Regions from separate parts of the Sideroxyarcus emersonii genome, predicted to be linked through region 1. Evidence: riboswitches for the same ligand, from Rfam matches in the RefSeq annotation. Region 1 holds a riboswitch; the other holds the start of a gene.
The links. Region 1 has a riboswitch for cyclic di-GMP ahead of L6418_RS09465 (adenylate/guanylate cyclase domain-containing protein). Riboswitches for the same ligand answer to the same signal wherever they lie in the genome.
Positions count from the first base shown of each region.

Region 2: linked by a shared signal. The riboswitch ahead of motB (flagellar motor protein MotB) and the one ahead of L6418_RS09465 (adenylate/guanylate cyclase domain-containing protein) in region 1 are both predicted to bind cyclic di-GMP.

Region 1 is NZ_AP023423.1:1,952,674-1,967,261, forward strand. Features, by position in the region: gene L6418_RS09380 (Spy/CpxP family protein refolding chaperone) at 1-240, opposite strand, end outside; gene L6418_RS09385 (thioredoxin family protein) at 307-957, opposite strand; gene L6418_RS09390 (secondary thiamine-phosphate synthase enzyme YjbQ) at 972-1,391, opposite strand; gene L6418_RS09395 (cysteine desulfurase) at 1,465-2,733, shown strand; gene L6418_RS09400 (segregation and condensation protein A) at 2,841-3,116, shown strand; gene L6418_RS09405 (hypothetical protein) at 3,343-3,693, shown strand; gene L6418_RS09410 (radical SAM protein) at 3,863-4,744, shown strand; gene L6418_RS09415 (DUF4160 domain-containing protein) at 4,888-5,067, shown strand; gene L6418_RS09420 (DUF2442 domain-containing protein) at 5,048-5,317, shown strand; gene L6418_RS09425 (hypothetical protein) at 5,666-6,022, shown strand; gene L6418_RS09430 (hypothetical protein) at 6,081-6,758, shown strand; gene L6418_RS09435 (dsDNA nuclease domain-containing protein) at 6,769-8,046, shown strand; gene L6418_RS09440 (hypothetical protein) at 8,043-8,522, shown strand; gene L6418_RS09445 (hypothetical protein) at 8,519-10,291, shown strand; gene L6418_RS09450 (metallophosphoesterase) at 10,361-11,248, shown strand; gene L6418_RS09455 (S24 family peptidase) at 11,292-11,675, opposite strand; gene L6418_RS09460 (RNA methyltransferase) at 11,926-12,972, shown strand; cyclic di-GMP riboswitch class I at 13,032-13,120, shown strand; gene L6418_RS09465 (adenylate/guanylate cyclase domain-containing protein) at 13,222-14,562, shown strand.
Region 2 is NZ_AP023423.1:1,124,187-1,138,774, forward strand. Features, by position in the region: gene L6418_RS05455 (alpha-D-glucose phosphate-specific phosphoglucomutase) at 1-69, opposite strand, end outside; gene recQ (DNA helicase RecQ) at 186-2,033, shown strand; gene L6418_RS05465 (hypothetical protein) at 2,116-2,580, shown strand; gene L6418_RS05470 (YebC/PmpR family DNA-binding transcriptional regulator) at 2,712-3,416, shown strand; cyclic di-GMP riboswitch class I at 3,555-3,657, shown strand; gene motB (flagellar motor protein MotB) at 3,735-4,652, shown strand; gene L6418_RS05480 (integration host factor subunit beta) at 4,730-5,068, shown strand; gene L6418_RS05485 (DMT family transporter) at 5,348-6,274, shown strand; gene L6418_RS05490 (cation-translocating P-type ATPase) at 6,290-8,794, opposite strand; gene L6418_RS05495 (hypothetical protein) at 8,966-9,265, shown strand; gene mgtA (magnesium-translocating P-type ATPase) at 9,287-11,806, shown strand; gene L6418_RS05505 (Mut7-C RNAse domain-containing protein) at 11,987-12,463, opposite strand; gene gloA (lactoylglutathione lyase) at 12,571-12,957, shown strand; gene L6418_RS05515 (hypothetical protein) at 13,092-13,535, shown strand; gene L6418_RS05520 (hypothetical protein) at 13,724-14,530, shown strand.

The DNA of each region.
Region 1 (14,588 bases):
TTGCTGATCGGCGCTGAGATTCAGGTCGCGGTAATTCCGGTAGCCCATCATCCCCGGCCCCATGCCGTAGCCGGGACCATATCCCCCCATCATGCCGGGGCCCATGCCATAGCCCGGCCCATAGCCGCCCATCATGCCCGGACCTCCGCGCCAGTCCGGATCGGCGACCGCCGCGTTTGCAACCATCCCCAGCAACAGGGACGCCATGACGATACTGATGATTCGCTTATAGTTCTTCATTGCACACCTCCAAATAAGATGAGTTGAAGATCGGTTGAACAACGACTTGAGGCGGTCGGCCCGGTATCAGGATTTGCTGTCCTGCCCCAGCGCTTCCATCGCCTCCCCGGCGATATCCCGCACTTCTTCGTGCGCATCCTTGAGACAGGCCTCGACATAGGTGCGTGCGGCGGCCGTGCCGGTGAGGCCCAGCAGATAGCAGGCATCGGCGCGCACGCGATGGTCGAAGTGGAAGGTCAGTTCGGCCAGCTTGGGCAACAGCGCCTGCAGTTCCGGCGTGTTGGCATAGGCCTCCAGCAGCGCGCTGACGCCGAGCCGCACCGAGATGTTGGCTTCGGGATTGGCCACGATGGAAAGCAGCGATTTGAGGCGCTGCGCATCTGCCGCGATGAAGGCCACCGCTTGCGGGTAGCTGCCCTCCTTCAGCAGGTGCTCGACGTAATGCGCCGTTCCCTCGTCCCCGCTCGCCCACTCGGCCCACTGCTTCAGCTCGGCCATGCTCTGCGCGCCGGTGAGCGTGAAGGAACCGAGGCGCACCCAGGGCGCGCTGCGCACGTCGTATTGCGCCGCCTGTTCGGGATGCGCAGCGATGTTCACCACCGTGAGCTTCCCCACCTGCGCCTGCTTCACCAGCTCGGTCAGCGACTGCAGCACGGCAGGACAATGCGTGCACACCGGCGTGATGAAAAGCAGTGCATCTGGAGGCGTAGGAGACATGGTCGTTCCCTCGGTCATTCACCTTGAATAGTGATTATGATACGCCGACTGCCGCCGTTGTTCCTGTGTTCGCACAGGTATATCCCTTGCCACGTCCCGAGTTTTAACCGCCCATCGCCGACCGGGATGTTCAGGCTGCTGCCGAGCAGGCTGGACTTGATGTGCGCAGGCAGGTCGTCAGGTCCCTCGTCCCGGTGCCGGTAATAAGGTTCGTCTTCCGGCACGGCCTGGTTGAAGTAGCTTTCGAAATCCTGCCGCACCGTGGGATCGGCGTTCTCGTTAAGGGTCAGCGACGCTGAGGTGTGCTGGATGAAGACGTTCAGCATGCCGACCCTGAAGTTGCGCAGCTCCGGCAATTCGCGCAGCACCTCATCGGTGATCAGGTGGAAACCGCGGGAACGGGGCTTGAGCGAGATTTCTTTTTGCAGCCACATGGCAAAGTCACCGGAAACGGAATGATGCGCTACATTATGGCGTAAGATAACTGCCATCCCCAAGGGTGAAGCCATGAGCCAGAACGCCTCCTCGCACTCTGCCAGCAAGCTCAAGCCGGACTCGACCACGCTCGACGTCGACAGCATCCGCCACGATTTCCCCATCCTGCAGCGCCAGGTGCACGGCAAGCCGCTCATCTGGCTGGACAGCGCCGCCACCACACAGAAGCCGCAGTCAGTGATCGACCGCGTAGCGCATTTCTACCAGCACGAGAACTCCAACATCCATCGCGGCACGCACACGCTGGCCACGGAATCCGCCGCCGCCTACGAAGGCGCGCGCGCCAAGGTCGCCGCCTTCATGGGCGCGCAATCGCCACAGGAGATCGTGTTCGTGCGCGGCACCACCGAAGGCATCAACCTGCTCGCCGCCATCTTCACCGAGCACCTGCTGCGCCCCAACGACGAGATCGTGCTCACCGAGGCCGAGCACCACGCCAACATCGTGCCCTGGCAGTTCGCCGCCCGGCGTTCCGGTGCCGTCATCCGCGTCGCCCCGGTGGACGACAACGGCGACCTCATCCTCGAAGAATACGAACGCCTGCTCGGGCCGCGCACCCGCATCGTCTCCATCACCCACGTCTCCAACGCGCTCGGCACCGTCATGCCGATCCGCGAGATGACCGTGCTGGCCAAGCGCCACGGCGCCACCGTGGTGATCGACGGCGCGCAGGGCGTGCCGCATCGCCGCGTCGACGTGCAGGCCATCGGCTGCGACTTCTATGTATTCTCCGGCCACAAGCTGTTCGCCCCCACCGGCATCGGCGCCGTCTACGGCCGCCAGGCGCTGTGGGACGACATGCCGCCCTGGCAGGGCGGCGGCGGCATGATCCGGCACGTCACCTTCAGGGAAAGCACCTTCACGGAACCGCCGAGAAGGTTCGAGGCGGGCACGCCCTCGGTGTCGTCCGCCGTGGGGCTGGGTGCGGCCATCGATTACCTCGACGGCATCGGCATGGAGGCGATCGAACGCCACGAGACAGAACTGCTGGCCTACGCGCTGCAAGGCATCCGCAGCGTCGACGGCCTGCGTGTGATCGGCATGCCCCGCGACCGCGGCGGCGTCATCTCGTTCGTGATGGACGGCATCCCCGACCTGCAGGTCGCCAAAATGCTGGATGCACAAGGCATCGCGGTACGCACCGGCCACCATTGCGCGCAACCCATCCTCGCGCGCTTCGGGCTCGAATCCAGCGTGCGTCCCTCGTTCGCGTTCTACAACACCCGCGCCGAAGCGGATACACTGATCGAAACGCTGCGCAGAATCAGTCGGCAGCGGTAAGCAGACCGCCTGCTGCGGATGCGCGGCATATTGCCCGAAAATAATTCGGCCCCGCCCCATGCAATTCCAGTAAAGTGGTTCCCTGCCACTTACCCCGGGATATATCCATGAGCACAGAAGAGTTAAGCAAGGAACAACAGATCCTGCGCCTGATGCGCAAAACGCTGGGCAGCGTCGTCAGGGACGCCACCCCGCTCGGCGGACGCCCAAATCCACTGAAGGACACCACTATCCAGGAGATCAAGGATTGTTTCGCCTTGATCTCCGACCGCGAAAAGGAATTGGCCGGGCAACTCGGCTTCGACCAGGCCAAGCCTTATTACAAGGACGGCGAGCAACCGAATTCGAACGTGCTCAACTTCGTCAAACCGTCCAAAGAATAGATTCAACGGCTGCTCCAGCCGCGCCCTCCGTTCGTGCCGACCCCGTCGCGGCCTGAGCGGAGGACGACATCCAGCAATTCTAAATCCGCTCCCCCGACACACCCCGCTTATATCCATTGGTTATTAGGATGTAACAAACAAGTATTTCACCGGAATATGGCACGCCGCTAGACTGCACTCCAAGTTGATCGACTCAACTGCTCATCCACGGAAAGGAAGGCGTCATATGTCCACACTGAAAGACAGATTCGAGAACGTGCCAGACAACTGGAAGGTCCTGCGCCTCGCCGCAGGGGAAACGCCACATGGCGTCAAGCTGCCGGTCGGACCGGTGCTGGTGCCGCTGGCAGTATGGCGCGCGCGCCGCGCCGAACTGATCCGCCGCGAATACGATCATGGCTGGCCGCTCGGCGTCTGGCTGGGCGCGGAGGAAAGCCCCGCCGCCATCAAGCACGACATCGACGACTTCACCGTGGTCGGCGTCGAGCCCGACAAGAGCGGCGACCGCTTCCATAGCGTGTGGCAGCTGCTCGCAAATTTTGGCTATCGCGGCGCAGTCACCCCCACGCCGGCGTAACCGGACGGCGCAGGCTGGGCAGACCGATCTGCGCCGCCATTGCCTGTTCCCATGTCGCCTTGCCTGAGAATGCGCTGATCAAATCCTCAGCGTGTTGGAGAACCAGGTTCCCCGTTCGCCCTGAGCCAGCGGAAGGGTGAATGGCCTTGTTCATATATTACAATTCGGCATGCCCCTGCCCTATGACATGCCGCTGTTCCGCCCTCCCTCCGAAGGCGACAACCTGATCATCCAGGCCACGCTGGGCTGCAGCTTCAACCAGTGCAGCTTCTGCGCCATGTATCGCAGCAAGCACTATGTCGAACGCCCGCTGGCTGACGTGTGTGCCGATATCCGCACTGCCGCCGCCGACTGGCCGGATGCGCAACGCGTGTTCCTCGCCGATGGCGATGCGCTAGCCCTGCCGACGGAACACCTGTTCGCCATCCTGCGCGAACTGGCCGCAACGTTCCCGCGCCTGACGCGCGTTTCCTGCTATGCCACGCCCGGCAACCTGCAACGCAAGAGCACCGAAGAACTGACCCTGCTGCACGAACACAAGCTGAGCCTGCTCTACTTCGGCATCGAATCCGGCTCCGACCTCATCCTGAAAAAGATCACCAAGGGCGCCACGCAATGGCGCATGGCCGAAGTACTGCACAAGGCGCATGCCAGCGGCATGAAAGTTTCCGCCACCGTCATCCTCGGACTCGGCGGCACCACTCACAGCGAAGAGCACATCGACGGCACCATCGCCCTGCTCAACAGCGCACCCGTCAGCTACCTCTCCACGCTGCAACTGTATCCGGACGAAAGCATCGCCGAAGAATTCCGGCGCAAATACGGCGAACCATTCGAGATGCCAAACGACCTGGCGATATTGAAGGAACAGGAAAGACTCGTCAGCGGCCTCAACCCGCCGCAGCCGGTGATCTTCCGCTCCAACCACGCCTCCAATGCGCTGGCACTCGCCGGCAACCTGCCCAGGGACAAAGAGAAACTGCTGCAGCAACTGCGTGAAGCGATGGAGGGACAGCGGCCGCTGCGGCCGTATTACATGCGCGGGCTTTAACCCGGCCCTTATGATTTTGCCACTCCAATTGCATGCGTTACTTTGGTGTAGAATTCTTTTCATCCACTCCTTGCCTCATTGGGCATGCCAACCCCGTTCTACGATTACTAAACTGGCGTTTCCATTTCTATTCCGATGAAGGTATGGAGCCGCCACATATCCATGTGGACACGGGAGAAGGTGAATGCAAGTATTGGCTAGAGCCGATCAGACTGGCCAGAAGCCGCAACATCGGCCCTGTCGAATTGCGACGTATCGAAGCGGCAGTATTCGAGCATCAGGATTTGTTCAAGGAGAAATGGCATGAGTTTTTCCATCACTGAATTGGAGCATTGCGCCACCCGCGTCTGGGTGACTGGTCGTATCGTCTTTGTGGAGCTCACAGATGGTCGGCAGATCGGATTCCCCGCTGCCCGCTTCAAATTATTGAGCAAAGCGAGCGACGAGCAACTCAAGAATGTCACACTGCGAGCAAATGGCACTGCATTGCGCTGGGACGAACTGGACGAAGATATTTCCGTAAGCGGTATCGTTGAAGGACACTTCCAATTGCCACTACCGATGGCGGCATAAGCATCCAGCAAATCTGCAGCTTGATGGCACTTCACATTAATTTCACCTCAAGAAATATCGCACCAGCAAGCGCTTATCCATTTCCCTGCTATTCGCATTGACACTCCCCGCCCGCCTCAAATAAAGTTTGCCCCTCTTGCAGATTTGCCAGATGCACATTGCGCCGCACGAACAGCGCGAGGCTCACGGCAGATTCCCCGGATTAGGAGCTGGCGCAAGACAAGAACCCGCACAGCGGGTAGCCAGCACACGAACTGAAGGGGAAGCACTTGTCTCACGCATCCAGCATCACCCAACACACCCATCCCCTCCCCCATGCAGGGGGGGGTTAGGGCGGGGGTAGACTCCATGAGCCAGCCCACCAATCCCCTCTCCGCCAGAGAACCCCGGAATCTCGTCGCCGACGGCTGCGCCGAAACCACCATGCTGGTATTCGAGAAATTCGCCGACGAAGCCATCGCCGCCAGCAAACCCTACCTGCCGCAACCGCAACGCTCCGTCACCAAAGCCCTCCCCACCGGCAGCACCGAAGGATTCTGGAACAACATGATCAAGGGCCGCGCGCCGATACAGATAATGCAGAAAGGATTGGGCGAAGCGCTGAGGCGCGAGAAGGAAAAGCTTGCGCTGGCTTGGCTGGAAGAGACACTGCCTACGCTAAAGGGGCCGCTGACTTCGGATGCGTGGTTGGGGGGGGTAAAGTGAGGACGTTGACTCTCAATACAAAAACGCATGCATCTTTGATAATTCCAAGGATGCTGTAATGCGCGAACCACGATTCTATGTGTATAAATGTGTCGTTGATGACGGCGGGGCGCCCTGCATCGACAACAACATACTTAGCCTAACCATATGCAAACCCTACATTCGCAGTACAGCCAGAGAAGGTGATTTGATTTTTGCATTTGGCTCAAACAATGAAACGCCTAACAATCGCTTGGTCTATATCGCAGAAGTAGGACGCAAATTTTCTGGCGGTAAATATTTTGAGCTTGATGAATTCAAAAATAGGGGAGACTGTATTTATGAGCGGAATCAGTCAGGAAAGTTAGTACGCAGAACGGATGCGAAATTTCACGACTTTCCAACCGCATGGATCAGTGATCTTGGAGAGGACGGACGTTATCCCAAGGCGAACGCACTTGTTGCAAGCAACTTTCGCTATTTTGGGAAGGCAGGCACCTCATCTTGGAAATCTACGCATCCAAGACTCAAAGAGCTTATTGAGAAGCTAGGCCAAGGCCATAGAGTAAATTTCACTCAAGATTTACGAAGCGAATTACTGGAATTAAAAAAAGGAGTATGGAGAAGGTTTCCAGAAAATAAAGTGTTAGGCCGCCCCATGCATACACCTGACGAGCATATTGACCCAGATGACGGCGATGTAATGAAAATCTGCAATACTCGCTGTTACTACATAGCCAAGAAATGCAGACTTTAGGAATTTCAGCATGGCGCGAGAAGGAAAAGCTTGCGCTGGCCTGGCTGGAAGAAACACTGCCTACGCTGAAGAGGCCGCTGACTTCGGATGCGTGGTTGGGGGTGGGGGTGTAGTGATGACTGAAATACACGAAATTCAACCTAGGGAACAAAAGGGGCGAGATACGTTAGCACGCTATAGAGCGCAACTAATGGCCGCTGCTTATGCCAGCTTGCGAATACTTGATGGAAAAGGTGTTGATCGAGTCTACAGTGACTTCCATGACGATTTCGTGGTGCGTTTTAACGAAAATGGGAAACGCAGCTATCACTTTTTCCAGGTTAAAACCAATGAAAAAAGAAAATACCAATGGTCGTTGAATGACACATGGGGGCTTACGAAAAAAGATAAAGAGGCCCGAGAACTTAATGAGGATGAAATAAAGAAGATTCGTAACAGCTTCTTCGGAAAGCTACTACTTCATTGCATCAACTTCGGATCGAGCTGCAAAGAGTCCACCCTGCTTACAAATGTTCATTTTGAGGATGACGTAGAAAGCCTAATTTCATCCATTCAGAGCAAAAGCACATCTGGACGAATCGATTTAATCAAGAAGAACTTCAATCAAATATATCCCTCTGCAACTCCGCATGTAGAAGAAGCTGTAGTCGATTTCCTCTCCAAGCTAACGATTGAACCTGATGTTAGCTATGTCGACCCCAATGTTAGCGATTTCACTATGCGCACAAGGGACGCCATTCATAAATACAGTGAGATTGATCTCGAACACGAGGAGGCATGTGAAATAGCCCTTAGCTGCATACAGCTCTTTTTCAGCAAATCATTCCAGCAAGTTCTCCCCAGCATCACAGAAATTCAGCTAGACGAAGTTGCTGGCGTTGGTCTGGATGATTTACTGAAAGTCCTCTCTATTTCCAAGGATGCTTACAAAGTCCTTGCTGATGGCGGTGATGCAAAGGCACTAAAGTCAGCATCCATCATTCAAAGGAGGTTGTCGCGGTGCAACGCGGCACCTAGCATCATTGAGTTTTGCAGCCGCCAAAAGATCGCTTGGGACGCATGGTCGAGGGAGAAACGCCATGATATGGCTGAGTTTGACTTCAACCTTTTACAGCAAGAACTTCACCAAGTAATCCGGGACTGGAATGGAAGCAATTGGGAATGGTTACAGGAAAAATTAGAAACACTCTCTGATAAGTGGAAAGCCAAACCGGTTGGCACTTCGGTTACACCGGAACTATTGCTAGGCGGAATTTTCTCGACACTTGTAAAAACAGAAATGCTATGAATATTGAAGAATTTTGGGAAAGTGCTAAGCAGAATAAACTAAGTTTAGGGCCTATGGGGGAAGGCGCTGCCGACTCACCTTTGCTATCCAATGAAGCGTTATTCCATCTTCCTCTCCTCGCTATGTTTATTTTGATGATGGCCAAAGGAAGGAAAAAGCCACGTATCGATGAGCTTGGACAGACCGTGGGGGAATGTATCGAGAGAACACTAGCTGGATTTAAAGGATCAAGCCAGCACATTGGATGGTCTGGTAATTTAAGAGTACGCACTGTCAATGCCTTAGCCTTCCTTGAGCTTGCCGACCTGGTACACGTGAATCAAAACACCAAGTTCATCAGCACCACTCAAAAGGGAACCAGCCTTTATGCGCTTGCTAGTGAAGGAGAAGGCAATTTGGCCATTACCCTGAAACATGCCGAACGCCTTTATGGCGACATGAATAGAGAAACTCAAATAAGGTTGAAAGTCTTATGAGAATACACTCAGTAGAGGTTATTCCTCGCGGCGAGATGGGATGGGGATCAGGAGAGCTTGTATTAGGCTCTCAATTAACATCCCTTCATGCCCCTAATGGTAGTGGGAAGACCCCAATAGTAATGATGGTTGTATATGCCCTTGGCTATCCAGCCACTTTTAGAGATGACATTTCTAGCAAATGCCAAAGTGTCCGCCTTAAGATCACTCACGGCGAGGGAAGCTACACTATTGAACGCATCATTGATAAAGACTTCTTTGCCACCATCAATACCGATGATGGGGAGCATTATGAGTACAACAATGAGAAGGCCTTTTCAAACTTTTTGTTTGAAAAGGCTAAACTACAGATTCCGACTTTGACATCCACCAAAGGGCTGCCAACACAGCCATACATGGCGACAACGCTGCCAATATTTTATTTAGATCAGGATAGTGGCTATACAACACCGTACGCCACATCCTCAGCATTTATAACAAACCAGTTTGTCGAGACAGTACGTTTCATTTTCGGATTTCCCCCAAAGAACTCCTATGACCGAAAAAAGGAACAACTAAAGCTCAAAGCGGAACTTGATTCCATCGACAGAAAAGTCGTGACACAAGAGCAAACAATTCAAAACCTACGATCAGACTTTGGCGTTATCCCAGATGCGAGGGATCTTCAAAGAAAGATTAGTTCGCTGGAAAATCAATTGCAGGAATTTGAGAAATCCACAGTTCAAAAGGAGGAAGCTGATTCAGCCCTCAGTAGTATGCACGCCGAAAAGTTACAGACAGTGCAGGTCATTGAAAGAGAAATTAGCTTGCTTAGAGATCGACTAACTGGCATCGATCGTATAAAGAATGAAATAGCTGCAGAAGCAGACACTCTCAGTTTGAACGAAGAGGCGCGGCGGATATTCACGTCCTTCTCTGAAATATGCGCCTCTGAAAAATGCTGCCTTTTTGAGAAAAGCTTCCAAGCCTATGCAAAAAACTTGCTCTACCTGAAAGACCAGATTAAGGATTTAGACAGAAATGCCGACATCGCACAGCAGCGAATAGCGTTCTTAGACGGTCAACATGCCGCATTAAAATCCGAGGCTAGATCAATTAGCGAAAGCCTACAAAAGACTCAAGAGAAAGGAAGAACCACCGGCGTCGTCGAAGCAATTCGCCTTTTGACAATAGAGCATATAGAAGCCGAAAAACTTTTTGCTAAAGTTCTTGCCTTTCATGGGCAGATCGAGCAGTACAACAAACTCATTACTTCCCGTGATGAGCTGCAGGATCGCCTAGGACTCCTTGAAACAGGCGGGGCGACGGACCTAACTTTCTCGAAGTTCAAAGTTACCCTGAAGGAAAAGATCGTCAAATGGATGGATATTCTTAAGACACCTAATGTTTCTAGAAATGTGACTATCGAAAATGATTTAGATATCCGCTTCGGAAAAGAGCCACTCTCTATTATCAAAGGCAGTACCAAGATTCGGCTTGTGCTCTCCATTCATGCAGCCTTATTTGAGATCAATCTGGAAAAGCCGGATGCCCCATTCCGATTCTTAATTATGGATACCCCCAAGCAACATGAAATCCATACGGATGATCTTTTACACTTCCTTAGTGAACTGAGTCAGTTAGCTGCCGAAAAAGATGGCCAAATTATGGTTTCCTCCACAGACTTCAAGTACCCATGTGGCGATATGGATCGAGAATGGAGGCCTGCCTTCAATGGCCCTGAACAAGCGATGTATCTTGGAACCAGAGAAGCGGCTACTTTAGAATGATATGGGGTCAGCATCAAAATGCTTCCGGTTGAAGCTGCTCAGCTCGAATTCTGCACATCAGGAGGCGCAGTGAACAGCTTTAGAATTTCCCATCTTTCCGACTTGCATCTGACAGCGAAGGACAACGCCGCACGCTCAGAACCCAAGCTCTTTGGCGCACTAACCGGCATGAATGCCAACTTCCGAAAGATTGTCGCCTCAAGGGCGATCCAGGAATCTGATCTGGTATTAGTGACGGGCGATGTCACCGATCGTGGTGATATCGATACATGGAAATTTTTCTGGGACACAGTGGAGAAGGCCAATATCAAAGATCGGGTGCGTGTGGTGCCTGGCAACCATGATGTTTGCTGTTTGGGTGCGCGTCTTCCAAAAACAGGTAAACAGTACCGCGAAGAGGACATGGCAAAGGCTCACAAGGGGCTACTGATGGGCGGCCAGCCGACCAAGTTTCCTTGGGCATATAGTCCTGATCCTCGCGTCGTGGTGTTTGGACTTAACTCGAATAATCTGGGAAATTTCACCGCGGCCACCAATGCCATGGGTGATATTGGTTACTATCAACTAAAGGACTTGGCGAGCTTGTTATACAAGCATCGGGAGGTGCCTGTGAAAATCATTGCCATGCACCACAGCCCGAACATCCCTGAAGAGAAAACGGCGATCAAACGTGGACAGCGCCCTTTTTCGCAGCTCGATCGCATTGGGCACCAAGTGCCGGAGTCGCAAAGGCGGATGCTCAATCTGCTTTGTGTCACGCACAAGGTTCGACTGCTGTTACACGGGCATCTGCATATGTCGGAGGATCGTCGTATAACTGGCGTGCGATATATTGGTGCAGCAGCTTCGACCGCGCCACAACACAGCCCCAAAGGGCCTATCCTGCAATTTCCAACCTATCAAGTGTCCACTAGAACACATCGAGTATTCTGCAATAGTGCATTAGTGCCGATATGAGGAGTCAGAGGGGTCAGCATCGCAATGGCCGCCCCACCCCAACTCATTCGTAGTACTTGACCGACTTCCGCGCCCCCGGCTTCTTCTTGTGGATGACCACACCCTTGAGGCAATCGAGACTGGCGATGGGGGTATCCAAGTAGGCCGTATTGAGCGCATGCAGCAGCCAGCCGCCTTGCTCGTTGCGCCTGAGCTGGCGAAAGATGAAGTCTTCCTTCGCCACCTCGGCGATCACGAACGAGCCATCCCTTGCCGGCCTGCCCATCTCGATGACCAGGATCTCGCCCTCGATGAATTCCGGCTGCATGCTGTCGCCCAGCACCATCAGCGCGACCAGTTCGTTGCCGGAGCAGTTGCTTTCGGGTGCGGCGTCCTGCTGCGTGGCGGCGGCAACGACGGGGATGTTGATCGGCTTGCGCGTTTGCATGAAAAGGACTTTCAAGTTGAAGTAACTGGATGATAGTGCCAAACCGGCAGCGAATGAACTGGCTCGCAACAAGGGCTTGCCGGTGCGGCCCCAAAGGGCAATTGCGCAGCGCCCGCCGCAGATGCGGCAAATCCGCGCTGTATCCTGGGTTAAAATCAGCCGCAGTCCGTCAGCATCCATTTGCGAACCAATTTTTCATTTCCACATTCCAGCCACGCTTGCCCCACCCAGGCTAACGCCGATCTTTCCGATGCGCATCTCCCAACTCCGCCAACGCCTGCATGACCTCGGCTGCAAGCCTTGCCACCAGGACCGCCTGCTGCGCGGCTGGAGCCAGCTCTGCTCGTACGACAAGAAAGGCAGCCCCGCGCAGACGTTCTTTCCCGCTGCGTTGCGCAACGAGTTGCCCGCCATCGAAGCGGAGCTGGATGGGCTGGCACGCCTGCACGGCGAATACCCCGCCGATGCCGAGGTGGCACGGCTGCTGGTGGGGCTGGCCGACGGCCAGATGGTGGAAAGCGTGCTGCTGCCGCGCGGCGGGCTGTGCGTATCGACGCAGGTGGGTTGTGCGGTGGGCTGTGTGTTCTGCATGAGCGGGCGCGACGGCCTGCTGCGCCAGCTCGGCAGCGCCGAGATCGTGGCGCAGGTGGTGCTGGCACGCAAACGCCGCGCGGTGAGCAAGGTGGTGTTCATGGGCATGGGCGAGCCGGCGCACAACCTGGACAACGTGCTGGAGGCGATCGAGGTGCTGGGGACGCTGGGCGGCATCGGGCACAAGAACCTGGTGCTTTCCACGGTGGGCGACCTGCGCGTGTTCGAACGACTGCCGCAGCAGTTGGTGAAACCCGCGCTCGCGCTCTCGCTGCACAGTACCGATGCGGCGCTGCGCGCCAGGCTGCTGCCGCAGGCGCGGCAGATTGCGGTGGCCGAGCTGGTGCAGCGCGGCGAGGACTATGCGCGCGCCACCGGCTATCCGGTGCAATATCAATGGACCTTGATCGAGGGTGTGAACGACAGCGATGCCGAGGTGGAACGGATCGCGCAGCTCCTTTCCGGCAAGTATGCGGTGATGAACTTCATTCCTTTCAACGACGTGGAGGGTCTGCCCTACCGCCGCCCTTCGGCCGAACGGATGGCTTATATGGTGGGCACGCTGAAGCAGCGGGGCATCCTCGCCCGCCTGCGCGACTCGGCCGGGCAGGAGGTCGAGGGCGCCTGCGGGCAGTTGCGGGCACGGGCGGCAACAGCCAGGATGGCCACCATCGCCCGCCCACAACGCCAGAACGTGCCGCAATAAAGCACTTGCCAGCGCGAAAAGAACAAGGCCATAATGCCCCTACGTTTTGGGCGATATTGCCCGATTAAAGGCAAACCTATCGAAAGATAGGGACGCAAAGTTTCCGGTCTAAGGGGCCCTGAAGCCCTAGGACAGCGGGACTGCCGGTAACCACACACCCTTTGGGTGGTTTCCGTTAGCTCCTCACAGGCTTGTCCTGCCGAAATTTGCGCCCCCTCCCCCGATAGCGTGTGCCGGTCAGGAGGAATCATGCGATTGAACATCAAGAGCACCGAAGTCTGGCTTCTGCTGATCGTTTCCTTGATGGCGCTGGGCGCCAATCTTCCGGACAACCTGGTCGGGAGCGCGGTCGACCGCAACCTGTTGCTGGTCATGCTGTCGGTGACGGTCTTCATAGCGCTGTTCCGCTACCTCAAATTGATGCTGTTCCTGTCCGTCTCGATCCTGGCCATCGGTGCCAACCTGCCGGATCAGCTGGCCGCCCAGCTCGGCATCAGCCGGACTGCGATGATTGTGGCGTCCGGCCTGCTGGTGGTGGTTGCGCTGCTGTACAAGCTGTATCAACAGCGCAAACCGACCGGCGCAGCGACGGCAACCGAGGGCGTCAGCGAGGCGACGATGGAAGTGCCGGTATCGGTGAGCCATTTGCGCGACACCCCCGATTCCAGGTTCTCGATCATCTCGGCCATCCTGAACGGCGACTTTGCCGCCTTGCATCAGCTGCTCATCTCGGATGTGGAAGTGAATTTCAGCCAGGACGGCCAGATCCCGCTCTTCCTCGCCATCGAAAAAGGCAATGCCGATATCGTCCTGCTGTTGCTGATCCACGGGGCGAAACTCAGGATCAAGAACCAGTATGGGCAGACGCCCACCGACCTGGCGCTGAAGCTCCGCTTCGCGCGCATCGCCAAAATCCTGCATTACGCCGAAACGCAGAACATGGCCATCCAGAACCGCGCCGTCTATTCGTCCCATCAGACGAGGAAGATGGCCGTGCTGTTTGCCGATATCTGCGGCAGCACCGCCCTGTATGACCAGCTGGGGAACGAGGCTGCGCTGAACATGATCACGCGCACGCTGAATCTGCTGAAGCAGGAAGTCGCCAGCCACAAGGGCACGCTGATCAAGACCATCGGCGACGAAATCATGTGCACCTTCCCCAACGCCGCGCGGGCGGCCCAGGCGGCTCGCGCCATGCATCAGGTGCTCGATGCCGAGAAGCCCGGCGGCGAACATCCGATCGCGGTGCGCATCGGCCTGCATTTCGGCGATGTCATCCTCAAGGCCAACGATGTGTTCGGCGATACCGTGAATATCGCCGCCCGCATCGCCTCGATCACCAGGGCGCGGCAGATCATGACCACGCAGGATGTCATCGACGTCCTGCCTGCGGAACTGGGCCACCGGGCGATCCCCATCGCCCGCGCATCGCTCCGCGGCAAGCAGGATGCGCTGGAGGTGTTCCAATTGGTCTGGGGAGCGGACGATACGCAGAGCCGCCGGATCGGCGACTCAACCTTGCGCGGGCTGGATGCCGCCAAAGCGACTGCGGACATCCAGCAGAACGTGCTGGCCGCAACGTTCAGCTGACCGCCCCGACTGCCACGCATAAGGAA
Region 2 (14,588 bases), 830 kb from region 1:
CTTGCGCAGGCCGGAAGTGCCGGGTTTCTGGTCGGAGAACGGTTGGGTCGAAACGGTGCGGATATTCATCAAACAACCTTCCTTGGCGGTATTATTCTTGCGAAATCATACCATCGGCTGCAACCGGATAACCCCGGATTCTGCTGTTCGGGTTAAGCTCTCATTTTCGTTTGAACACAGTCCCCATGAGTCACGGCCACGCCCAACAAATCCTGCGCGACACGTTCGGTTACACCGCGTTCCGCGGCGCGCAGCAGGCCATCGTCGAGCACGTTGCGGCCGGCGGCGATGCGTTGGTGTTGATGCCTACCGGCGGCGGCAAATCGCTGTGCTACCAGATCCCCGCCTTGTTGCGCGATGGCGTCGGCATTGTGGTCTCGCCGCTGATCGCGCTGATGCAGGACCAGGTCGATGCGCTCAAGCAACTGGGCGTGTCGGCCGCTTTCCTCAATTCCAGCCTGGAAGCCGAAGCAGCGCGCGAAGTCTCGCGGCAGCTGATGCGCGGCGAATTGAAGCTGCTGTATGTCGCGCCGGAGCGGTTGATGACGGAAGGGTTCCTGGATCTGCTGGAGCGCCTGCAGCAAGAGAACCGGGTTGCCCTGTTCGCCATCGACGAAGCGCACTGCGTATCGCAATGGGGCCACGATTTCCGCCCCGAATACCGCGCGCTGACGGTGCTGCACGAGCGCTTCCCCTCCGTGCCGCGCATCGCGCTCACCGCCACGGCGGATGCGCCGACGCGCAGCGAGATTGTCGAGCGCCTGGCGCTGGAAAGGGCTACCCAGTTCGTCTCCAGCTTCGATCGCCCCAACATCCGCTATCGCGTCACGCTCAAGGACAACGCGCGCCAGCAGTTGCAGACCTTCCTCGAAACCGAACATCCCGATGACGCCGGCATCGTGTATTGCCTGTCTCGGAAGAAGGTGGAGGAGACCGCCGCATGGCTGAAGGAGCAGGGCTGGGATGCCCTGCCGTACCACGCCGGGCTGGATGCCGCCACGCGCAACGCGAACCAGAAGCGTTTCCTGCGCGAGGAGGGCGTCATCATGGTCGCCACCGTCGCGTTCGGCATGGGCATCGACAAACCCAACGTGCGCTTCGTTGCGCACCTCGACCTGCCCAAGAGCATGGAAGGCTATTACCAGGAAACCGGCCGAGCCGGCCGCGACGGCCTGCCTGCGAACGCCTGGATGGCCTATGGCCTGGGCGATGTCGTGTCCATGCGCCAGATGCTGCTGTCCGGCGATGCGGCGGAAGAGCGCAAGCGCGTCGAACTGCAGAAGCTCGATGCACTGCTGGGCTTTTGCGAATCCACCGCCTGTCGCCACCAGACCATCCTGCGCTATTTCGGCGAGGAGCATCCCGGCGATTGCGGCGCATGCGACAACTGCCTGTCGCCCGTGGATACCTGGGATGCCACCAAAGCCGCACAGATGGCGCTTTCCTGCGTTTACCGCACCGGGCAGCGTTTCGGCGTCGTGCATCTGATCGACGTGCTGCTCGGCAAGCTCACGCCCAAGGTCGAGCAATTCAACCACCAGCAACTGAGCACCTTCGGTATCGGCAAGGATCTGGCGCAAGCGCAATGGAGCAGCGTCTATCGCCAGCTCACCGCGGCCGGCTTCATCAATGTTGACATGGAGGGCTACGGCGGCCTGCGCCTTACCGAAGCGGCGCGTCCGGTGCTGCGCGGCGAGCAGGAAGTGTGGTTGCGCCGCGATGCCGAGCCGGCGAAACGCAAATCCAGCAAGGCAGAACGCGGCTCGCGGCTGCGCGAAGCCTTCGCCGGGGCCAATGAAGATCCGCTGTGGTTGGCACTCAAAGCCAAACGCATGGAGCTGGCGCGCGAGCAGGGGGTTCCGCCATATGTCATTTTTCACGACAGCACTTTGCTGGAAATCCTCAACCGCAAGCCGCAGACGCTGGATGAAATGGGGCAGGTCAGCGGCGTGGGGCAGGCCAAGCTGGCGAAGTATGGCGACGATTTCCTGCGAGTGCTGGAAGATGTCGCTCAATTCAAGCCAGCACCCTGACAGGCCATATGTGATTATTCTCACAGACGGTCTGGTCGATGTGCAGTAAGGTATCGCACTCATCAATGACAGGAGGGTAGGCATGTTCACGAATCGTTTCGCGCTGGTCGCCATGGTGCTGTGGATAGCCACAGTAGCGGTGTTTGCATGGTTCTTCGTGCGGGGCAACACGACGGCCGGAACGGATGGCCGGACTGCCGTGGTGCTGGCGCCGGCAGAACGCGACCTGGTCCTGGGCGAGATGCGCGGCTTGTTGTCTGCATCGCAGCAGGTCGTGCTAGGCATACGGCAGGGCGACATGAAACTGGTGGCAAAGTCGGCGCGGGCAGCGGGCATGGCTTCGGCTGCCGATGTCAATCCGGCGCTGATGGCCAAGCTGCCGGTCGCGTTCAAGTCCCTCGGCATGAGCGTGCATCGCGATATGGATGACCTGGCGCTGGCCGCGGAAAGCGGCAAGGGCCAGGCCGATCTGCTGGGCATGCTGTCCGATACGATGTCGAAGTGTGTGGCATGCCACTCCGCCTGGCAATTGCAGCCGGTGCAATGAGGCTTCGGACTGCGCAATAGCCGGCGCGTCTTCCGTCAAGATTGAACCCGGCCCTCACTTGAGGCAAGATGCGCCCCTTGGGATTCGTCCCGGCAAGGTATCGTATCGATCAACAGTTCAAGAGAGCAGACATGGGTGCACAGTGGAAAGCCAGACATAAGGAAGTGGCGGCGAATGCCAAGGGCAAGATATTCGGCAAATTGGCCAAAGAAATCATGGTCGCGGCCAAAGGCGGTGCCGATCCGAGCCTGAATTCGCGCCTGCGCCTGGTGGTCGAACAGGCCAAAAAAGCCTCCATGCCCAAAGACACGCTGGATCGCGCCATCAAGAAGGGCGCCGGTCTGCTCGACGGTGGAGCGCAACTGGAACGCCTCGTCTATGAAGGCTTTGCCCCGCACCGCGTACCTGTCATCGTCGAATGCCTGTCGGACAACGTCAACCGCACCAAGTCGAGCATGAATGTGCTGTTCCGCAAAGGCCAGCTGGGGGCGGAGGGATCCGTTTCCTGGGACTTCAGCTATGTCGGCATGATCGAGGCGACGCCGAACAGCCAGGAAAGTGATGCGGAGATCGCTGCCATCGAAGCGGGAGCGCAGGATTTCGAGCCTTCCGAAGAAGGGGCGAGCCTGTTCATCACCGATGTCACCGACCTGGATGCCGTATGCAAGGCGTTGCCTAACCATGGCTTTACCGTCGTCTCCGCCCAGCTCGGCTACCGTCCCAAGAATCCTGTCACCATCAGCAATGATGCCGAGCGCGAAGAAGTGGAAGCGTTCCTCGAGGCCATCGACGCGGATGATGATGTGCAGAACGTCTACGTCGGCTTGGCCGGTTAGGCGGGCTGCAGTTGACGGCCTGTGTCGGGCCGTCGCAGGCTGAAAAACTCCGGTTTCGAATGCTGCATGACCGCCAGGTTTGACAGTTACTGCTTCCAGACCATAGAATCCACGCGCAATCGTTGATTTCAACATCAACGCCTGCAAGGGCAAACCCGTCGAAAGGCGGGGACGCAAAGCTTCCGGGCTAAGGGACAAGTTCCTATTCGACATTTCGTCGAGTGCCAGCGGGGCCGCCAGGTGATCTGAGCATTCCCTCTATTCCTTTTGGCGTTCCGCTGTAATGAAGTCTTTGCGTATAACCGACATGAGGGTTATATGGCAGTGGTCAATCCGGAAGTCAGGAAGTCAGGCGGCGGCAAGCAGAAGATTCGACCTCTGGTGGTCAAGCGGATCGTGCGAACCGGCAAACCGCATGCGCGCGGCGCCTGGAAGATCGCATATGCCGATTTCGTGACCGCCCTGATGGCTTTCTTCCTGTTGATGTGGTTGCTCGGGAGCAATTCCGAGGCGCGCCTGCGCAGCATTGCGCAGTATTTCCAGACTCCCCTGATGGTCGTCTTGTCAGGCGGAAAGGATATGTCCGATCACAGCAGCCTTATCCATGAAGGGAGCAATCGCCCGGTGGCTGGCGAAGCGCAACTCAGGCAGGGTGAAGCACCGGGGATGGCCCCGGCTACCTTGAGCGACGGGCGGCTGGATGCGCAGCGCAAGGAAAGGTTGCGCCTGCAGGAATTGAAGCGCAGCCTGGAACTGGAAATCGAAGCGCATGCAGAGTTGCGTGCATTCAAGGATCAACTCCAGATCGATATCACTACAGACGGTTTGCGCATCCAGATCATCGATAAGCAGAGCCGTCCCATGTTCAATCTGGGAAGCACTACGTTGCAGCCCTATGCGGTGGACATCCTGCACAGTTTCGGCACCACCCTGAACGCCGTTCCGAACAAGATCGGCATTACCGGACATACCGATGCGACGCCCTACCAGGGAACCACCAGGAATTACAGCAACTGGGAATTATCCCTGGATCGAGCCAATGCAGCCCGGCGTGCGCTGGTCGGCGGCGGCCTGAAGGACGACAAGATCCTTCGTGTTGTCGGCCTGTCTTCATCTGCCTTGTTCGATCCGGCAGACCCGTTCAGCGCACACAACAGGCGCATCAGCATCATTGTGATGAATGCGCAGGCCGAGCAGGCTGCCGCCATGGACGGCGCAGCGCCGGAGGGCGAATGATGTCCATGCCTATGACAAAGCGTCCAGCACCGGGCTGGCCTCGTACCGTTTTATTTCATCTCGACACTTGAACCATCATGACTCGATCGGAACTGATTCAACAGCTTGCTTCACGCCATCCCGAGCTGACCCAGAAAGACATTGAAATGGCGGCCCGCCTTATCCTGGACAAGATAGCCAGCGTGCTGGAACAAAAAGGGCGGGTGGAGATCCGGGGCTTCGGCGCCTTTGCGGTGTTCCATCGCCGGCCTCGCAAAGGACGCAATCCGAACACCGGCATGATCATCGAATTGCCCGCCAAGGATGTGCCGCACTTCAGGGCCGGCAAGGATTTGCGCGAACGAGTGAATCGCTCCCATGCAGTGCCCCGTTCGGTTGCCTGCCCTGAGGCCAGGCTGGAGGCGATGGAGGCCTGAAACGCTATCGAGATGCCCGGTGCGCCTGACAGCAGCGTAGCCGGCCCCGATATCCGATTGACTTGCCGCCAGTCGCCCCCGTATATTTCGCCCCATGTACGCACAGCAACTCATTTCCGCCCGATCGACGATGTCCAAGCGACTGTGGCTGGCCCTGCCAGCACATAGCCGCAGCACACTCCGGTTCTGACGTTTCTGTTTCCAACCGGGCAACTGCGGGTCGACCGCGTTGCTTCTGCCTGAGACCCGTACTGCCGATAAACAAAGGGTCTTGCAAAGATGGCAAATCAAACCAGCAGCGCCTTCAACCAGCGGGATGTCCTGTTCGGCATCGTCTTCGCCCTGCTTGCCGCGGTGGGTTTTTCGGCCAAGGCGATCCTGGTCAAGCTGGCTTATCTCGATCATGTCGATGCCGTGACGCTGCTGGCCTTGCGCATGGTGTTCTCGGCGCCGTTCTTCATTGGCGTGGCGATCTGGGTCAGGCGCCGCCACGCCGTGCCGCTCGACATGCATGACCGGATACTGGTGCTGGGGCTGGGCCTGATCGGCTACTATTGTTCCAGCTTCCTCGACTTCCTTGGCTTGCAGTACATTTCCGCCGGGCTGGAACGCCTGATCCTGTTCCTCTATCCAACGATGACGGTGATCCTTTCCGCGCTGTTCTACAAGCGCGCCATCGGCCGCATGACCATGGCGGCGATGGCTTTGTGCTACGCGGGGATCGCGCTGGTCTTCCTGCACGATGCCGGGACAAAGGAAGGCGGTATCGTGCTGGGCGCATCGCTGGTATTCGCCAGCACGCTGTCCTATTCGATCTACCTGGTGGGGGCAGGGCATGCCATCGCACGCATCGGCACGCTGCGCTTCACCGCCTATGCCATGGTGGTGGCCAGCGTTGCCAGCTTGCTGCAATTCGCGGCTATGCGTCCGCTGAGCGCGCTCGACTTGCCGTTGCGCGTGTATGAACTCTCCGCTGCGATGGCGATCTTCTCCACGGTGCTGCCGGTGTTCCTGCTGTCTTTCGCGATCCGCCGCATCGGCTCCGGCAGCGCCTCGCTGATCGGCTCCATCGGCCCGGTCAGCACGATCTACATGGCATACGTGTTCCTGCACGAGAGCGTCTCGCTGCTGCAGATCGCAGGGTCGTCGCTGGTGCTGGCTGGCGTGCTCATCATCAGCCTGAACAGCAAGCGCGAAGGCAAGTAACGGCGGGGAGGGCGATCAGGCAGGGCGGCGCAGCTTGCCGAGCACGAGCTTGATAGCTTCAAGCAGGAACACGATGCCGATGCCGATGCCGCAGGCAAGCAACCAGTGCAGGAGCGCAGGCGGCCGGAAGGCGAATGCGGCTGCAATGGCGGGGATGCCGGTGATCACGGCCAATCCTGCAAATGTTCCGGCGAGCACCCACAAGGCCACCGCAGAAGGCGACGCAAAGATCTGCTGCCGCTTCTGCTGACGGGGGCGGATGGAGAATATCAGCGCTGCATTGGCAGTAATCATGACGATAAAGGCCAGTGCACGGGCCTCTTCGGCCAGCATGCCGGAGCGCAGGCTCCACATATAGAACGCAACGATCCCCAGCGTGACCCAGGCGCCCTGGGCCAGGCTGACCACAAGATGCCGGGGCGAAACGAGGTGTTCCGCCTGTGTGCGCGGCGGTCGCTCCATCAGCCTGGCATCGCCCTTTTCCGCCTCGAATACGATGGAACAGGCGGGGTCGATGATCAGTTCCAGGAAGGCGATATGGATTGGCGCCAGGACCAGCGGCAAGCCGAACAGCAGGGGCAGGATGGACAGGCCGATGATGGGGATGTGTACGGCAAGGGTGTACAGCACTGCCAGGCGCAGGTTGGCGAAGATGCGGCGTCCCAGCCGGATGGCGGCAACGATGGCGCTGAAATCGTCTTCCAGCAGCACCAGCGAGGCGGCTTCGCGGGCGACGTCGGTACCGCGCTTGCCCATGGCGATGCCGATATGGGCAGCTTTCAGCGCCGGCGCATCGTTTACTCCGTCGCCGGTCATGGCGACCACTTCGCGATTGGCCTTGAGCGCTTCGACGATGGCGAGCTTCTGTTGCGGCGAAACGCGTGCGAAGACATTCACCGATGCGATACGCCGCGCCAGCGTAGCGGTATCCATGCCGGCCAGCTCGTCCCCCGTCAACAGATTCCGGCCGTCGATCCCGGCATGGGTTGCAATCGCCCGGGCGGTGCGCGGATGGTCGCCGGTGATCATCACGACGCGGATACCGGCGCGCCGACATTCGGCGACCGCATCGGCCACTTCCGGACGCAGCGGATCGGCAAGCCCGGCCAGGCCGACGAATTCGAAATCGAAGTCGTGCTGGATGTCCGGCCAATCCTTGTGGATGCTGTGTCTTGCCTTGGCGATTCCAAGCACGCGCAGGCCGCGATCCGCCATCAACTGCGCATCCTGCTGCACGCGTTGCCGTTCAGCTTCGGACAAGTGGCAAAGATCGGCGATGGCCTCAGGCGCCCCTTTGGTGGCGACGACATCATGTTTGCCGGAATCGTTGCGCCACAGATGCGACATGGCAAGCAGCTCCGGCGAAATCTCGTACTCCCGCGCCAGCGACCAGTCCGGGTGCAGGTGTTCCGTGTTGGCCAGGAATTCGCGGGCAAAACGATGGAATGCCAGTTCCATCGGATCATGGGGATCGATCTCGCTCGCCAGTACGGCGTATTCGAGCAACTCGTGATAGGCCTCGGGCAGTCCGCTGCGGGCGATATCGGTCGTTTCCAGCAGCCTTCCGGAGACTGACAGGGCAGTCACCGTCATGCGGTTCTGGGTCAATGTCCCGGTCTTGTCCACGCACAACACCGTGGTCTCGCCCAGCGTCTCGATGGCGTTGAGGCGCCGCGTCAGCACACGCTGCTCGGCGATGCGGCGCGCGCCCAGTGCAAGGAACACGATCATGATGACCGGGAATTCCTGCGGCAGGATGCCCATCGCCAGGGTGATGCCGGCAAGCAGCCCGTCGAGCCAGCCGCCGCGCAAAGACAGGTACAGCAGGGCCAGCAGGATGCACAAACCGATGCTGAACAATGCCAGGCGCCTGGTCAGCAGGCCGATCTCGTCGCGCAGGGGCGATGCTTCGATGTCGATCTGCCGCAACGACCTGCCGATGCCGCCCAGCTCGGTCTTGCTGCCGGTCGCCGTCACGCGTATCAATCCCTGTCCGCGTACGATCAGGGTGCCGGCAAACACTGCGCTGTGCTCCGGGAATTTCTCCACCGCCACGGATTCGCCCGTCAGCATCGATTCGTCCGCCGCCAGTTCATGCGCCTGCAGCACGCTGCCGTCAGCAGGGACACGGTCGCCTTCGACCAGGACCAGGATATCGTCGCGCACCACATCGCGTCCGGCGATGCGCGTCGGCACGCCATCCCGGATCACCAGCGCACGCGGACTGGAGAGGTCGCGCAGCGCTTCCAGTGCGTTCTCGGTGCGCCGTTCCTGCAGCACGGTGACTGCCATGATGATGAGCACGAACCCGAGCAGGATGACGGCCTCATGGGCATCGCCCATGGCGAGATAGATTGCTCCGGCGCCTAGCAGCAGCATGAACATCGGTTCGCGCATCACTTCGCCTGCGATCGCCAGCAAGGTGCGGCGCTGGTCCGTGCCGAGTTCATTGGCTCCCTCGGCAGCCAGGCGTGCGGCCGCTATTTCGTGAGTCAGTCCTGGTGGAAAGGCGGTGGCCATGTCAGCTCGGGAGCATCGTTCAGTGTCGGGTGTGCATGCGCGGCAACTATAGCAAACTCATCCGTACAGCGTCCGCCTCAAATTCGCCCGGCGCGGATATCCGGCGGCAGGGTGGTTCGGGCACCTGGCAGGGCGTATACTGAAAAACACAGGGATGGTTAGGAGGTTGTCATGCTTCTGAGATCGGTCTTTATCGTTCTGTTGGCCTGGTTCGGCTGCGTCATTGCGGCAAACGCGCAATCCCTGCACGACCCGACGCGTGGCGAATTGTTGTACTCGACGCATTGCATTGCCTGTCACGATACCCAGGTGCACTGGCGGGACAGGAAGCAGGCCGCGGACTGGAAGGGGCTCCGCCGGGAAGTGCGTCGCTGGCAGAAACTTGGCAAGCTGCGCTGGAGCGACGAGGATGTCGCCTCGGTTGCGCGCTACCTGAATACCCGTTACTACCACTATCCCACGCCGGACTGAGCGGTGGATGCCGGAATGCCGATGGATGGGACACTTCGGCCGTGGTGGCTGGAACCCCCGCCGACAGGGACGGCCGGCTTGTCCGGGACGGAGGCCAGGGCACGCTTGGCCAGGTTCGGCCCCAACCTGTTTCGCGAACGGGCGGAAAAACCGCTGCTGTTGCAATTCCTCACCCGCTTCAAAAATCCGCTGGTCATCATCCTGCTCGTTGCCAGCGCGGTTTCGGCGTTCACCGGAGAGCTCACCAACTTCATCATCATCAGCTGCATCGTTCTGATGAGTGTCACGCTGGATTTTGTGCAGGAGTATCGCGCCAACGCGGCCGCAGAAAAGTTGAAGCTGTCGGTTTCCTTGCGCGCCAGCGTGTTGCGCGATGGCACGCCGCAGGATGTGGCAGTGAGCAGGGTCGTTCCCGGCGATGTCGTGTTGCTCGAGGCTGGCGACCTGATTCCGGCGGATGGACGAGTGATAGAGGCGCACGACTTTTTCGTCAAACAGGCGCTGCTGACGGGGGAATCCTATCCGGTGGAAAAGAAACCGGGCGCATTGCCCGACACTGCCACCGAACTGCAGGAGGCGACCAACGCGGTGTTCATGGGCACCTCGGTCATCAGCGGCAGCGCCCGCATGCTGGTGGTCAAGACGGGGACGACCACCGCCATCGGCGAGATCGCCGACAGTATTTCCCGCCCGTCGTTACCGACCTCGTTCGAGATCGGCACCCGCCGCTTTGGCATGCTGATCATGCGGCTGACATTCCTGATGGTCATGTTCGTACTGCTCGTGAACACATTTTTCCACAAGCCCTGGCTCGAGTCTTTCCTGTTCGCCGTGGCACTCGCCGTTGGCCTGACGCCAGAGCTGTTGCCGATGGTGGTTTCGGTCACGCTGTCGCGTGGAGCGATGCGCATGGCCAGGCAGCACATGATCGTCAAGCGCCTGGCAGCCATCCAGAACCTGGGATCGATGGATGTGCTGTGCACAGACAAGACCGGTACGTTGACCGAAGCGAAGATCCGCATGGAACGGCATGTCGATGCGGAAGGACGGCCCAGCGAGCGGGTGCTGGAACTGGCCTATCTCAACAGCTTCTTCGAAAGCGGCTTGAAGAGCCCGCTCGACGAAGCCATTCTCAACCACACGCATATCGATCTGGATGGCTGGAAAAAGATCGACGAAGTGCCATTTGATTTCGAGCGTCGTTGCGTCTCGGTGCTGATCGACAACGGCGAGGCGAGATGGCTGGTGGTGAAAGGCGCGCCAGACGAGATCGTCGGGCTATGCACGCGCTACGAAGCGGATGGAACCAATCTCCAGCGCCCGATCGACGATGCGGCTCTGGCAGGCATACGCGACCAGTACCACGCCTTGGAACAGGAAGGCTTTCGCGTACTGGGCGTTGCCTGGCGCCAGGTGCCGCTGGACCATCCGCATGCCGTGGTGAGCGATGAGACGGAACTGGTGCTGGCCGGATTCGCCGCCTTCCTCGATCCCCCCAAAGAGAGCGCAGCTTCCGCGCTTGCTGCGCTGAAGAAAGCGGGCGTTGCGATCAAGATCGTGACGGGCGACAGCGATCTGGTTACGCGGCATGTCTGCCAACAACTGAAAATCCCAGTCACCGGGGTGTTGAGCGGCAAGGAGATCGCGCAGATGGACGACCTCGCGCTGCGCGCCAGAGTGGGGGAGGTGAACCTGTTCTGCCGGGTCAATCCGGCGCAGAAGGATCGAGTTATCCGGGCGCTCAAGGCGCGCGGTCATGTGGTCGGCTATCTGGGCGATGGCATCAACGATGCGCCATCGCTGCACTCGGCAGATATCGGTTTGTCGGTCGATTCGGCAGTGGATGTGGCAAAGGAGGCGGCCGACATGATCCTGCTGAAACAGGACCTGCATGTGCTGCATGCGGGCGTGGTGGAAGGGCGGCGTACCTTCGGCAACATCATGAAGTACATCATGATGGGAACCAGCTCGAATTTCGGCAACATGTTCAGCATGGCGGGCGCTTCGCTGTTCCTGCCGTTTCTGCCGATGTTGCCGACACAGATATTGCTCAACAACATCCTCTATGACATCTCGGAAATACCGATCCCGCTGGACAAGGTGGATGCTGAGGAGGTGGCCAGACCGCGCGTGCTCGACCTGAATTTCGTGCGCAACTTCATGCTGGTGATCGGGCCGGTCAGCTCGGTGTTCGACTTCCTGACTTTCTACGTCATGCTGGCGGTACTGCATGCAGACGAGCGGCTGTTCCAGACCGGCTGGTTCGTCGAATCGCTGTGCACCCAGGTGCTCGTCATCTTCATCATCCGCACCCGCGGCAATCCGCTGAAGAGCCGCGCCCATCCTTTGCTGGTGGCGACCTCGCTGGCGGTGGTGTGCATCGCGGTGCTGCTGCCCATTACGGCACTTGGAGTACATTTCGGCTTCGTGTCTCCGCCCGCCAAGTTCTATCTCATCCTCGGCGGCATGGTGCTGGTCTATCTCTCCGCAGTCGAACTGGCCAAGCGGACTTTCTATCGCTGGTCGGCAGTGAGGAAATGATTCAAGGAACCTTCGATAAGCTCGTCACACCGGCGAAGGCCGATGTCCAGTAGACAAATACGCTTGATTACCGTCTGCACCCGCAAGGAGTATGCCGTGGGTGTGGGGGGCTAAAGCCTCAACAACGCACGCAGCGCCGGAATGACGAAGCCGGGATTGTGTGACCGTGCTGGACGCTGCTTACGTTAGCCCCGATTGCCACTTGGCGAGGCGGGCATGCATGCGTTTGTAATGCGAGCCGCGCCAGTAGACCCTGCCGCATGAGGGGCAAACGCTCAGCGGTTCGTTTGGCCTGATCGCATCCGCAGGAGCTTTCGCAGCCGCTGCTGCATCGGCTGTCAGCAGCAGCGTATTGTCCACCAGGCAGCGGGTGAAGGCGTGACTGAGCCAGTCGAGCTGGAAGCGCGCCCTGAGCATGGCGGCATGCCGTTCAATATCGCCGTGCGGCAGGATCAGCGCAATGTCGCGCGCTGCCTTGTGCTCGCGTACCAATCGGTCCTGGGTCAGAAAATAGCGCCCTTCGTCATGGCACTGTCGCAGCAGATCGCGGTCCTGATGTCCGCCCTTGGCAAACAGCGTATCGTAGCCGGCGGCACGCAAATAGCGGCATAGCCGGCCCAGCATTTCATCGCAAAGAAAACGAGGGGGCGAATCCATTTCGGGATATTAAGCCAGATTCATTCGTTCGCGAGGGAAGCAGAAGACAACGTTTTTGCTCATAATGGCGAGCGGCAAACAATCGATCACATTTCAGGAGCGGCAAGATGCGAATACTGCATACCATGATACGGACCGGCGATCTCGACCGTTCCATCGACTTCTACACCAAGGTGATGGGCATGCGACTGCTGCGGCAGCACGACTATCCCGATGGGAAATTCACGCTGGCTTTTCTCGGCTATGGCGACGAAAGCGAGCAGGCTGCGATTGAGCTGACTTACAACTGGGGTGTCGATCGCTACGATATCGGTACAGGCTACGGGCATGTCGCCATCGAGGTCGATGATGTCTACGCTGCCTGTGACGAGATCAGGCAGCGAGGCGGAAAGGTGGTGCGAGAGGCCGGCCCGATGAAGGGTGGGACAAAGGCCATAGCGTTTGTTTGCGACCCCGATGGCTATATGATCGAACTGATTGGCAAGAAAGTCTGAGGGGCTGTGTTCTGGCTTGCGCAATCGGAGCGCAATCGAACGTTTTAGATAATGGTGTAGTCATGCGGCTAATTCTGTTGCTGATTGTGTCGCCCCTATTTATTTCTGGCTGCGGAGTAGTAGGGGGAGGGCTTGTGAGAGATGACTACCATATTTCAACTGTACCATTCTTCTATTCGGATGAATGCTCATCCACCGATAGCGTGCAAACTGGATGTCAAAGAAAGCCGCGTCAAATTACAGGGCGCTATTTTGTAGTGATGTGTCCTTCAAAGGAGTCTGGGGTGTTAACGAGTTGCAGCCAAGCCGAGGCTAACGCCCTCACCGTGGAAGACTTTGTTGCTACATGGGGGAAGCCGAAAGAACATGGAGAAAAATTCGGACTAGAATATATTTCCTACAATAACAGTATCGCTTGGCGTGGCTTCTTCGGTATCTTTATTATCATTCCACTACCACTAATTGCTCCTGTTGGACGCAATGAAACTATTCTTTTTTTCAAGGACGGTAGACTAATTCGCACAATGGTCGAGTTCGGACGTTGGGACTCTAAATTCGAGCCCGTACCACCGAGGTAAGGCAATGCTGAACGTCTGAAATGGGTTAGGAAGGGCAACTTATTTACGTCCGCTTTAGCGGAGGCTAGAGACGGTGGCGTTACCGAATGCAAACAGGCAAAATTCGGCCAGCTACAGACATTGATGGTTGCAACTATGTTTGATCGCTGGTGGAGCCAAATAATACGGCCTAAAAGTGAGGTACAAATATGTCGAAAGAGAACTGGACATACATATTATGGTCTTGGATCGCCTTATGGATATTTGTGACCTTTAATTATTTTGTACTCCATTTCCCTTTTTCTTTTGTTAGCACTAAAGATATTTTTAATACAGCAGTTGGTGGACTAATTGCTTTTGGATTTAATCTGGTTCTGCATGATAGGAAAGAAACAAAGGAAAATCTTGCAGCTGGTCTAGCAGCATTATTTACAATTAGAAGCCAGTTCGATGATTATTTGAATTGTAGGTTGGGTATATATAACTCAATTGCTACAACAAAAAGTGCCCAAATACCTGGCGCTCCGGACTGGTCATTTGTTAAGCCATTAGGTTTTAATTTTAACCCTTCAAATGTTTTTGATTTTAAATCTATAGACTTTCTCTTAACGTCACCATCGGGTAAGGATGTTTATCAGCATTTGCAACTGCTTGAGCGTACTTATTTAGATCTCATGGCTAGATATAACGATTTAAACGGTAGTGCGATCGAACTTCAAAAGACGATGTCGGGGATTATCCAAATAAAGTTTAATTACCAGCATCCCTCGTTTCAAACAATGGAATATGAAATTGGGCCAGAGTTAATTGGAAGAGTGATTAGTCAGCAACATTCCGTGATTGTTCGCCTTGTTCGTGATGAGGCAAGATATTCTAAAATTTTTGGAATGCTTCAGAACGAATTGCTAACTCGGTTCGGTGTTGAAGTGATAGGGAATAATGTGCATGAAATTCCAGTTGCCTATCGAAAGTCGAATTTACCTAAATTACCTCAGTCTCTTGCTAGTATCGTTTAGTAACATAGGTCATTCTAACTAAAATTGGCGCCCGCTTTTGAGAGCAATGTTCGTTAAG